Regions from separate parts of the Aerococcus urinae genome, predicted to be linked through region 2. Evidence: predicted binding sites of a transcription regulator. Region 2 holds the regulator's gene; each other region holds the start of a gene.
The links. Region 2 encodes NrdR, which represses ribonucleotide reductase genes. Its sites were predicted from a motif close to ACACNATATATNGTGT; they were not measured.
Positions count from the first base shown of each region.

Region 1: the regulator NrdR is predicted to act here: its motif matches at 2,858-2,873, upstream of AWM73_RS07440 (vitamin B12-dependent ribonucleotide reductase).
Region 3: the regulator NrdR is predicted to act here: its motif matches at 2,536-2,551, upstream of AWM73_RS01020 (deoxynucleoside kinase).

Region 1 covers NZ_CP014161.1:1,621,265-1,625,556, forward strand. Annotated here, with positions in the region: gene AWM73_RS07440 (vitamin B12-dependent ribonucleotide reductase) at 109-2,691, opposite strand; gene rpoC (DNA-directed RNA polymerase subunit beta') at 2,987-4,292, opposite strand, start outside.
Region 2 covers NZ_CP014161.1:573,384-577,675, reverse strand. Annotated here, with positions in the region: gene dnaI (primosomal protein DnaI) at 1-285, opposite strand, end outside; gene AWM73_RS02520 (DnaD domain protein) at 282-1,685, opposite strand; gene nrdR (transcriptional regulator NrdR) at 1,682-2,203, opposite strand; gene coaE (dephospho-CoA kinase) at 2,304-2,912, opposite strand; gene mutM (DNA-formamidopyrimidine glycosylase) at 2,926-3,738, opposite strand.
Region 3 covers NZ_CP014161.1:226,241-230,532, forward strand. Annotated here, with positions in the region: gene AWM73_RS01010 (glycogen/starch/alpha-glucan phosphorylase) at 1-925, shown strand, start outside; gene pnuC (nicotinamide riboside transporter PnuC) at 1,077-1,829, opposite strand; gene AWM73_RS01020 (deoxynucleoside kinase) at 1,846-2,475, opposite strand; gene AWM73_RS01025 (bifunctional 4-hydroxy-2-oxoglutarate aldolase/2-dehydro-3-deoxy-phosphogluconate aldolase) at 2,937-3,563, shown strand; gene AWM73_RS01030 (YigZ family protein) at 3,691-4,292, opposite strand, start outside.

The DNA.
Region 1 (4,292 bases), 930 kb from region 2:
TATCAAATGATTATTTACCTATTAAAATAACCCCCAAAAGTTGAAACATGAGTTCAACTTTTGGGGGTTATTACATTAATCTAGTTTATTCTTTTGAAAGTTATTTGATTATAAGCCACATTTTAATTGGGCGAAGCAATTGGAGCAGGTATTGCAGCCACCGATTTCTTCCACAATCCCGGTCCGGCAGATTGGGCAGGTATTACCCAGTTCACTACCAAAGACCACTTCGCCTTCGTTGTCTTCAGCTTGGGCTTGGTCGACCAGTTGACGGAGTTCTTCACTATCGTCAACGACCACTACCTCATCTTGACTAGCTTGGTCTGTTTGACTGGCTTGGTCACTGTCTTCATGATCATCCTTATTTAAGGTGAGGACTTGAGAGTCGCGTGAGCCGTCAACATAGACGGTACCACCCTTAGCGCCACCTTCATAAAGTTTTTCATAGACTTCAGCCACTTGGTTAACCGCGTAGCCCTTAGGCGCATTAACGGTCTTAGAAATAGAGCTATCGACCCAACGTTGGATGGTGGTTTGCACATCAACGTGTTCTCTTGGGCTTAAGTCCATAGCAGAAACAAAGAAGTCAGGGAGGTTGTCAGCATCGGCTTCTGGATGTTGGTCGAGGTATTCTTGAACAATATCAGCATTGACTTCAATAAACTTCCCTAAACGACCAGTCCGGTAGTATTTAAAGGCAAAGTAAGGTTCGAGTCCGGTAGAGACATTCATCATGGTCCCGGTACTGCCGGTTGGCGCCACGGTCAGTAAGTGGGAGTTACGGATCCCATACTTCAAGACGTCTTGGCGGATGCTTTCCGGCATTCTTTGCATGAAACCGGATTGGACAAAGCGTTGTCTCAGTTCTTGGGTTTCTTCATCTGTTTCACCGATTAAGAATGGGAAGCTACCCCGTTCCTTGGCCAGTTCGATGGAGGTTTGGTAAGCCGTCACGGCGATGGTTTCAAAGACTTCATCGACTAATTGGTTACCTTCTTTGGAACCATAGCGTTTTTCACAGTAGATCAAGAGGTCAGCCAGACCCATGACCCCTAAACCAATCCGACGTTCACCCAGGGCTTGCTTCTTGTTGGCTTCCAAGAAGTATGGGGTGGCATCGATCACGTTATCTTGCATACGGATAGCGGTAGCCACTGTTTCTTGTAATTTTTCCTTGTCCAGGCGTTTGTTTTCCTTGTCCGCCATTTGGGCCAGGTTAATAGCACCCAGGTTACATACGGAATAAGGGGCTAAAGGTTGTTCCCCACAAGGGTTAGTGGCCACGACCTTTTGACCATAAGCCACGGCATTGGTGTCTTCATTGGCCCGGTCGATAAAGAAAATCCCTGGTTCAGCCGCGTAAGTAGCACAAATGTTGATCAATTGCCATAATTCTTGGGCAGGTAGGGTCCGGTAAGTAGTAATTTCATGACCCATGGCTTCCCATTCACGGACATCGCCAATTTCTTGCCATTGGCTGTCGTAAGCGGCCATTTCTTCTTGGTCATATTTTTCCACCGCTGGGAAGCGTAAGCTCCAATCTTTACCTTCCTTCACAGCTTCCATAAAGTCTGATGAAATGGCTACTGAAATATTGGCCCCAGTTAAGAAGTCGGGTTCATTGACTTCATAATGGCCACCTAGTTCCAAGTTTTCCTTGGCTTCAGCGTAAGCTGCATCACTGACTTGGCCGCCTTGTTTTTCCTTGAGGTCAACAACGGCTTGGTACATGTCGATTTGAGCTGGAGTTGAATAAACAAATTTTAACTTTTCATCAACTAATTGTTTAATGTAGCTGTCCTTGGAGCTTTCCTTGATAAATTGGAGGATACGTGGGTTTTGCATCTTAGAAATAATGAATTCCAAAATATCTGGATGCCAGTCAGCCAGCATGATCATTTGGGCCCCACGACGGCTACCGCCTTGTTCCACCAGGTGGGTTAATTTGGCAATGTCGTCTAACCAGGAAACCGCCCCGGAAGACTTGCCGTTAACCCCACGAACGAGGGAGTGACGGGGTCTCAGGGTTGACCCATTGGTTCCGACGCCCCCACCACGGGACATAATTTCCATCACTTCCTTACGGTGGTCAGCAATCCCACCCCGGGAGTCAGGCACATAAGGCATCACGTAGCAGTTAAAGTAGGTGACATCGGTTCCCGAACCGGCCCCATATAAGACCCGACCTGCAGGAACAAAGTTACCCTTGGATTCTTCTTGGTAGAAGGCCGCTTCAATCTCTTGGCGGCGGTCTTCATTTTTATCAATGGCTGCTAGGCCATGGGCATTCCGTTTAGCGATTTGTTCATAGTAGATTTCTAAAGGTTTGTCGATTTCATCCATTGGGCGCTTCACCAGGCCAGTTTCCTGCTCTTCGCCCATTAAGGACCCACGATAGGCTTCTTCGACCCAGATGGTCACGGTCTTCCCGTCAATGGCTTGGACAATCCCAATCCCCCGTCCTGGGTATTGAGGGTCAGGACGGACAGTTAGGACCACTAAGTCCCCCGGAGCTAGGGTTTCCTTCATAGTGTCTTTAAAGGAATAACGGTCCAACATGACCATCCGACTGATGCCAGAGAAGGTTTTGTTCATGTCTTCTGTCATCGGATAAACTTGAGGGAAGGATTTGATGGCTTGGTTAAGCGCCTCTTTATTCCATTCCACAATATTCTTCATCGCAGTTTCCATAATGAATCTCCTTTATACTTTACTTGTTCGTAGACTTTTCAGCTGCTTTAGCGTGAGTTAAGTTAATGGTCTATCTGCTAAAAATTAGCTGCATTGCTATTATAGGAAAAACTTAAGGAGAAAGCAAGCTAAAAAATCAATATATAGTATCAATTAAAAAGCAACAACACTATATGTAGTGTTGTTGCTTTGCATAAATCGATCAAAGCCCAGTCTCATGGCCTTGGGCAAAAAGAGAGGCGCATATCTTGTAGTCGGATATGCGCCTATCCTCTTTTAATGGCTTCTACCTTAATTAAGGCATACCGCTATAGTTTTCATCGATTGGTTTGGTAATTGTCGCAATTTCGGCTGGGTTTTCGTTGTCAGATGGCTCATGGGCCGGCACTTCAACAACTTGTTCCACACCTAATTTTTCTGGTTCCATGTGACGGTAGCGACCGACACCAGTACCAGCAGGAATTATCTTACCAATAATGACGTTTTCTTTCAATCCAAGTAACTCGTCCCGTTTACCGCTAATGGCAGCGTCAGTGAGGACCTTGGTAGTTTCTTGGAAGGACGCGGCAGATAGGAAGGACTTGGTTTCCAAGGCTGCCTTGGTAATTCCTAGGAGGACTGGTTGACAGGTAGCTGGTTGTTGGCCAGTCTTAATGATTTCCTCATTGGCGTCTTCAAATTCACCAATGTCCATTAAATGTCCTGGCAACAAGTCAGAAGCGCCTGGGTCTAAGACTCTTACCTTACGCATCATTTGACGTAGGAGGACTTCCACGTGCTTATCGTTAATGTCCACCCCTTGTTGACGGTAAACCCGTTGGATTTCCGCTAACATGTAGTTTTCTACGGTGAGGGAATTAGTGATCCGGAGCAATTCTTTGGGATCAATGGACCCTTCTGTTAATTGGGCACCGCGTTCAATTAAGTCACCTTCACTAACCTTCATACGGGCAGTGTAAGGCACCTTGTATTCCCGTTCGTCGGTTTCCCCTTTGACGGTAACCGTCTTGGTCCGGGTTTCTTCTTCAATATCAATGGCCACGACTTCCCCGGTCACTTCAGTAATCACCGCTTGCCCTTTTGGATGACGGGCTTCAACGATTTCTTGAACACGAGGCAAACCTTGGGTAATATCATCCCCGGCAACCCCACCGGTATGGAAGGTACGCATGGTCAACTGGGTACCAGGTTCCCCAATGGATTGGGCAGCCACGATACCAACTGCTTCACCGACTTCCACTTCACCATTAGTTGCCAAGTCAGAACCATAGCAGTACTTACATACCCCATGGCGGGTCCGGCAGGTAAAGGCAGAGCGAATAGTAACATGTTTGAAGCCAGCAGCTTCAATTTTAGCTGCGGTTTCTGGTGAAACCAGTTCATTGTGGTGAGCGAGGACTTCACCGGTTTTTGGATCACGGACAGTTTTTTGGATATAACGACCAGTTAGACGTTCAGCCAGGCTTTCGATCATTTCATTACCTTCTTTAATGGCTGAAACGGTCAAGCCACGGTCGGTTCCACAATCATTTTCACGGATAATCACGTCTTGGGCCACATCAACCAGACGACGGGTTAGGTAACCAGAGTCGGCCGTCTTC
Region 2 (4,292 bases):
CGCCTGGTATTCAATATCAATATAATTAAAATTCATAATGAGCTTGGGATAGAAATTAGGAAATTTGGGTCTTTTCCCCGCCCTTATCCGTTCTTTTTCTTGAACAAATTCATAGAGTTTCGATATCGAACGGTCAATCGTTTCTTGGTCTAAGTCTTCTTTATGCTTATCAATAAATTGTCTAACATCCGGATCACTCAAGACTTGGGCCTTGGTTTGGTCTAAGCGTTGGCGAAAGTTGCCTTTATTGAGCTCATGGCTGATATCTTCCCCAATATTTCTCATTCGTCTCCCTCCTCACTATTCAACGCCCGAATTCGATCGGCTAAGGCTTGGACACTTTCATGGTCCATTTTTTCCTCTTTATCTGCCACCTCTTGTTTTTGATTAAACCAAGCGGGCTGTAATTCTTGGTAAGTCTTACGTTTGGTATTTTGTCGCTTATTTTTGCTTTGTCTTTGTTTTTGAATCCGTTTAGTCCGTTTGTTGAGATAGGTCAGCGCCTGTTCCGGACTTTGAATATTTTTTTGACTCCAATCATCCACTGTCCGCTCAAAGGTCGACCGGATGATACTTGAACTTTCCTGGCTGATCAAATAATAGTGAATCATGATGTTCAAGGTAGGTCCATCGATAAGGCCCTTATTCATGACCATCTCTAAGGTTTTTATCTCGTTGGTAGTTAGATAGCCGTTTTTTTGTTCTTTGATAGTCTTAGCAAAGGTTAGGGGCGGATAAGCCTTAGCTGCCTTGATCAAGGCTAGACTAGCTTCATCTTGATTTTCTTTAGGTAAATCCTGACCCTGACTCTCGGTCTGCTGCTTGACTTGGTCCATTTGATAGTCAGGTCGTTTATTTACCGGTTGGTCCGCCATGGCCTTGATCACTAGGCCTTGGTAGTAATTAATGTCCACTTGGTTGGTTCTTACATTACTTGCCTTAATGGCAAACTGAGACAGGGCTACTTCATCCAAACCATAGAGGGCATGGAGAGTCTGGGTCATCTCCTTCACTTCTTGACTAACCGCCCGCTCACTAAGGAAAGACCTTTGAACCAACTCGGTAAAATAAGCCATATCAAAATCACTGACCAGACTAGTTTTTAAAGAGGTTTTACTTGGCTTCTTTAACAAGCTTTGCTTTTCGCTTTCACTCAATTGGCGACTGCTTTGAGACAGGTGAAAAACATCCTGAAAAGTCGCTGTGACCTCCTGCCAGTCATTTTCCTGACTATCGGTGATTTTTTCAAAGCTAAAGCGGTCTAATAAGCGATTAAACCGCTCTTCCCCCACATGGTCCAAAAGCAAGCTAGTCATTAAGCTATCCTTAAAAAACTGCTCAGAAGAAACCGGTGCTAACAACTGATAGAGGGCCTGCACTGGAGCTTGACCACTTTGCTGGGTGTAGCTACGTAAGAGGCCAATGGCTTCTAAGCGGCGCCTACTTCTAACATAGCGTTCTTTAGAAAAAACCAATTGGTCCATGATTTCCCCATGGTTAATCACTTCTGATTGATAGTCTGAACGGTCAATATAGGCATAGAGAGTCATATAGAGTGCAAAGGCTTCGGCCCCAATAATTGGTTGATAGAGATAGGTTAGAACTTCCAGATTAACATTGGAAACAATTTGTGTGAGGATAATTTTGAGAGGTTCACGTGGATTTAACTTTTCCCATGGATTCAAGACTGATCTTCCTCCGCGTTATTGGCTTCTAAGTCTAAATTCGTTTGCCCCTCCGCGTTATTTTTTTGCATTTGCTTCAACTGCTCAATTTCTTGCAAAAAGACGGTAGGATCTTCGAAGTGACGGTAGACACTGGCATAGCGAATATAGGCAACTTCATCGATCTTGGGCAAAATATCCATGACCATTTCCCCTATTAGGGTTGAAGGCACCTCGTTTTGTCCTTTTTGCCGAATGTCCGATTCGATATTCTTAACCACTTCTTCTAAGGTTTCTAGGGCAATTGGCCGTTTTTCACAGGATCTCACTAAGCCCCGTAATAATTTTTCTTTGGAAAATTCTTCCCGGGTACCGTCCCGCTTGATAACCAGTAAAGGCATCTTTTCTACCCGTTCAAAGGTCGTGAAGCGAAAATCACATTGCGTACATAGGCGTCGCCTTCTTATCGATGTATTTTCCTCCACAGGCCGACTATCGATTACCTTCGTATTATTATCTTGACATCTGGGGCAGCGCACAATATTCACCTTCCTTGGACATTTTCTAAAATATTTCTTTTATTAATTATAGCACAGTTTAAAGGCGGAAGGATAAGGGGCAAAATCCAGCTTGGTCAGCTTATTTTATGGCTTGAAAGCCTTGGATGCTCAACCAGGCCTCGACTTGCTTTTCCGTTTGATGGATGCTGCCCTGGTTATCAATCACAATATCTGCCCAGCGAAGTTTCTGTTCAATATTATATTGAGACAGCATGCGGTCAAAGGCCTCGTCTTCACTTAAATTATCCCGGTCCATCAGTCGTTGCAATTGAATGCTTTCTGGAACATAGACCAACATCACCGCATCACAAGCGTCCTGGTACTTGGTCTCATAGAGTAAAGGAATATCCAAAACAATCAATTGATGGCCCTGGTCTTGGTAAGACTGGGCTTGGTCGTTGACCCAGTCATAGATATAAGGCAAGAGCAGTTGATTAAGCGCTGTGAGTTGATCCTTATCGGTAAAGACCACATCCCCTAGTTTCTTCCGGTTAAGGGTGCCATTGGGAAAGAGAAAATCCTCTCCAAAATGCTCTTTTATAGCTTGTAAACCCTGTGTTCCCGGCTCAACCACAGCTCGAGCCCCCAGGTCTGCATCCACTACCGGAAAACCAACTTTTTTAAAATAATTAGAAACAGTAGATTTTCCTGTAGCAATTGACCCTGTTAATCCTAAGCGAAAAGTCATTCATACACTCCCTTTATTTCTGACAATTGGGACAAAAATGCGTCCCTCGCTGTCCTAACTTAATTTTCTCAATGGTTCTTCCACAATTTAAACAGGCTTGGCCCTGGCGCTGGTAAACTTTGAGATAATTTTGATATTGACCGTCCTCCCCTAAGGTGTTCTGATAGGTCCGCACACTAGAGCCGCCTAAGTCTACCGCTCGACTCAGTATATCTCGCATAGCTTCTAATAGGAGCAAGGTCTCTTGGTCAGTCAACGAATTGGCTAGCCGACCTGGATAAATTCCCGCTTGAAATAGAGATTCATCAGCATAAATATTACCAATTCCGGCAATCTTTTGCTGGTCCAGTAATAATGATTTAATGGGTCGCTTGGATGCCGCTAATATTTTTTGGAATTGATCCAAGCTGATATCCCAGGGTTCTGGACCGAGTTTTAAATTTTTAATAGCTTGGGGCATATCTTGGCGAGAAAATAAGGATATCCGACCAAATTTACGCACATCATGATAGCGTAAGTCCCTGCCATCACGCAAGTGACAGATGAGGTGACTATGCTTTAAAACCGGTGTCTGCCTAGCGCAGACAAAATACTTGCCTTCCATCCGCAGATGGCTAATCCAGGCGTAATCGCTCCAATAAAAAAACAGGTATTTTCCATAACGGTCGACTCGTTCAAAGGTCTCCCCTTGCATGGCTTGGCGAAAGACTTGGGCTGGACAATTAATAATCTTTGCCCATTTTACTTCCACATCCTGTATTTGGGCTTGAGGAAGGACTCTATTAAGCCCCCGTCTCACATTTTCTACTTCAGGTAACTCTGGCATTAACTAGCCTCCTTCATCCCGCTAAAATACTGTTAGCAGTCTAACCTATTCTAATCAAACAATAACCATAAATAAAGAAAAAGAGTGCGACAGGTGCACAGAAAGGCAAGAGCACTGGAACTAAAGGGCGTAAGAATTCTAAAAAGAATTCATCGTCCTTTAGTGAAGTGGATGCTTGCCTTGCACCAGGAGCACGTTTAAAAGAGTGCGACAAGCGCAAAAAGAGGGGAGACCATTGGAAGAAGTGGAGCTCACCTCGCGCTTGGAACAGGTTTAAAAAGAGTGCGATGATCACATCAAAGGATGAAAACACTGGAGAAAACTGGAATAAGCTCAGTGGAACTGAGCGTTACCAGCTTTTTGAAGTGGACGTTCGTCCTGTGACCAGTGCACGTTTAAAAGAGTGCGACGGGTGCGCCAAAGGACGAAAACGCTAGTCATACTATATCCTCAGATTTGGACAGCTAAAACAAAAACGAAGAGAAAACCGTATTCAATAGTCTCCCTTCGTTTATGAAAATGCCAGCAAAGCTAATTTTTAAATCAGGTTTTAC
Region 3 (4,292 bases), 350 kb from region 2:
CAATAAGGAGTTCATTAATCAATTAGCCCAAATTAAGCAGGCCAATAAAGAACGTTTAGCGGAACATTTAAGGGTAAGTAAACGGATCGAGATTAAGCCAGATTCGATTATTGATGTTCAAATTAAACGGATCCATGAGTATAAACGCCAACAAATGCTGGCCCTTTATATTATTTACAAATATTTTGATATCAAGAATGGCAACCGGCCGCAAACCCCAATCACCATTCTTTTTGGGGGCAAGGCCGCTCCAGCCTATACCATTGCCCAAGATATTATTCACTTAATTCTCACCTTGTCAGCTCTGATTAAGGAAGATCCTGAAGTAGCACCTTATTTACAGGTTGAGTTTGTGTCCAACTATAATGTCACGGAAGCAGAATACCTCATCCCTGCGGCTGATATTTCTGAACAAATCTCCTTGGCTTCAAAAGAAGCCAGTGGGACGGGGAATATGAAATTTATGCTCAATGGTGCCTTAACCATTTGTACCTTGGATGGGGCGAATGTGGAAATTGCTGAGCGGGTAGGGGAAGACAACATCTACACCTTTGGTAAATCCAGTGATGAGATTATTGATCTCTATGCCAATAACGCCTATAACCCCCAAGATTACTATAATCGTCCCGCCATTAAGCCCCTGGTTGACTTTATTGTGAGTTCAGACATGATTCGCCTAGGCCATGAGAGCCAATTACGGCGTCTCTATGAAGATATCAAGAGCAAGGATTACTTCATGGCCATGATTGACCTGGAAGAATATATTGCCCTCAAAGATAAGGTGTACCAAGACTATGAGGACCAAGAGGCTTGGTTGGATAAGGTTCTAGTCAATATTTCAGAAGCGGGCTACTTCTCCAGTGACCGGACGATTTTGGAATATAATGAGGGTATTTGGCACTTAGAAGTGGCTGATCCTGAATAAACTATAAAAAAGACATAAGTGAAACAAAAAATGCAGCAAGACTAAGGACTTTGCTTGAGAAGTAGGAGCGATTAGAACTTCTCAGCGATCCTTTTGTGCTTGCTGCACTTTTTTATTTATTGTGTTGTTGAAGATGGAAGCGACAATTCCTTTAGTCGATACATTCGCTTTCGTATTCTAAGGCAGAGCTCTTTCCTTTAGACCAGATAATTAAACCGGCAATCCCTTGAGCTAACATCCCCAGGTAGGAGAAACCAACGATCAGGTTGCCTGCTTGTAACCAAAGAATCACGGAAAGGATATCGTTAATTAACCAGAGATAGTAGCCGTCCTTGTGACCAGTCACTTGACGTTGTTGGGCGGTAAAGGAAATCCCGTTAGTGATGGCATCTAAGACAATTTGTTGACCACCCAATACATAGGAGAAGGCCCCCAAACCAATGGTCCAGAAAAAGACCGCTTGGCAAATTATTTTTAAATTAAAGTATTGGTCAACATGGAGGTCACCATTTTCGTCACGACGTTTAGCCCAGCTGAAGTGGCCGACAAATTCGGTGATGAGATAGTAAATGGATGAAAACATATCCCCGTAAATTCCTAGAATAGCGGCAGCGGCAATCCCGAAGATGTTTTGAATCCCGTTGACAATAAAAGTGGGTTGCCATTGGATGGCTAAGGTCCAAGTGCCTAAAAAGCCAAAGATACTCATCCCCAGAGACATAAGGATGTTAAGGTCAAATTCTTGACTGGTTAAACTAGTAATAATTCCATATAAATTAAATCCCAAAGAGACGATAAAACCAAAAGCGATGATGGCTAATTCTACTTTGTTGAGTGGCTTTAAGGCGCGGTGAATACATTCTTTTAAGGACAGGGTCTTAGTGGCTTTGTTTTGTTCTTGCATATCTTTCCTCGTTTTCCTATTGAATTTTGTCTAAGTAAGTGCCAATGCTATCAAAAATGATTTGAGCATCTTGGGGGCGGTGGATGTCATAATTATCCACATTTAGCCGCATTTTAGGTGATTGGTCATAGTCTGCATACCATTGACCATAGTGGCTGTGGAGTTGACGGTAATAATCGTAAAGGCCATTTTCAGAACTTGGTTGTTCATAGACCCGGCCCCGTTTTTTAATGTTTTTGACAGCGTTGTCTAAGGAACTATCTAAAAAGACTAAGAGGTCAGGGGCCTTTTTAGGTAGGCTGTCTAATTCTTCCATCATGTTGGCTAGTAAGTCACGGTAGATGCCAAACTCTTCTTCAGAGATATTTCCGTTTAAGACGTTCAAATAGGTGAAAAGCTCATCTTCGTAAATACTACGGTCTAAAACGTTATTATTATCGAAAAAGGCTGCCTTAATATTTTTAAAGCGTTGGTTTAAAAAGTAAATCTGTAAGGAAAAGGCATATTTCTTGGGGTCTTGGTAATATTTATCAAGGATGGGGTTTTCCTCGACAGGTTCGTAAAATACTTTTGTGCCTAAATATTCAGCTAATTTTCCGGCATAGGTCGATTTCCCTGCGCCGATGGTTCCAGCGAAAACTATCACTATTGTAATCCCTACTCTCTAACTATATATTGTGCTGATTTCTTATAAAAATAAGCATAAACACTATATCTTGTATCCGAAAAGTATTCTATCATAGGATATTGAGAAGGCCAAGGAAGAAATTTTTCCGCGATCTTTGACCTATTTGACTAAGCTTGAGACTGCCTGCATAACTTGACCTAATTATTTTTAAAATTTAATTAAGCTTTAATACTTTGAGACCTTCTTTATAAAGCTTCTAAAAAGATTGGTAATATGATGAAATCGCTTGCGAAAGCGTTAACAGACTGATATAATAGGCTTGTGAGTCCCTTACAATGCTTACCCAAAACCTGTAAGGGCTTTTTTGTTTTCAAGGAAATAAAAAGCAGTCCTTGGCTTTTTTTATAGCAAATCCTGGTAATCGTGTTAGACTGAATAATAATAAGCAGCGTAATTTTAATGAGTGGAGGACTTTAGATATGACAGAAACGTTTAAAGAACGATTGGGTAAAGAGCAACTCTTACCCTTATACACGGTCAATGACTTAGGCTCGGTAGCCTTAGCTGAGGCGGTTTTAAGCGAAAATAACTTATCCTTTATCGAAGTGACCTACCGCAGTGACCTGGCTTCTCAAGCCATCCAGCAATTGTCGGATAGGGGCAAATTAGTTGTGGGAGCAGGAACAGTCCGTGACTTGGATACCGCCAAGGACGCCGTTGACCATGGCGCGCAATTTATTGTAAGTCCTGGTTTATCGGTTGAAGTGGTCGATTATTGTTTAAAACAAGATATTCCTGTCTTTCCGGGAGCAGTTACTCCAAGTGAAATCATGCAAGCCATGGATTTAGGCCTTGACGTGGTGAAATTCTTCCCAGCCAACGTCTATGGGGGCCAGTCAGCGATTAAGTCTTTAGCGGGGCCTTTCTTTGATATTCAATTCATTCCAACTGGCGGGGTCAATAGTGATAACTTCACCGACTATTTAGCCAATGATTCCGTATTGGCAGTGGGTGGGTCTTTTATCTTGTCTGAAAAAGAGATCTTAAAGGATGAAGGTCAGACCGCTTCAGACAAATTAGCTGATTTACAGAAGCAGCTTCACTAAACATATTGGAGGAAACACTCAGCTTTTAATGGCTGGGTGTTTTCTGAAGGAAGATTTTATTAGCCTGATAAAAATTGACAGAAAATAAGCCTGATTTCACCCCATGGGGTAAGATCAGGCTTATTTTTTATTGATCAGAATCAACTGGGACAGGCACATCCACATAGACTTCTTGACCAATCTGAAAACTGGCTTGGGCAGCAGTGAGGTTAGTGAGCTCTTCTTGGAGTTTGCCCACTTCTTGGATCGGAACGCCTAAGTGATAGGTCACTTTTTCCAAGTAGGTGGTGTCTAGGAGAGAGTAGGGGGAGTTTTCCACCCAGTAGGCCATGCTGCCGTTGAGGGAATAATCGATGGTCACATCGACTTGGGTTTGCAAGCGGCGTTCAACCACACCAATCTGGTGGACGGCTTCGGAAACAGCGCTGCTATAAGCTCGGACTAGACCACCAGCTCCCAATTTGGTGCCCCCAAAATACCGGGTAACCACACAGGCAACGTTTTTTAAATCCATATTTTTTAGGACTTCCAGCATGGGAACTCCAGCCGTGCCACTGGGTTCACCATCATCGAGAGCCCTTTGGATTTCATTACGCTCTCCGATTTGATAGGCGACACAGTTATGGGTGGCCTTGTAATGTTCTTTTCTCACCTCTTCGACAAAGGCGTCGGCTTCTTCCTTAGTGTAGGCACGCTGAATCCGACAAATAAAGCGTGACTTTTTGATTT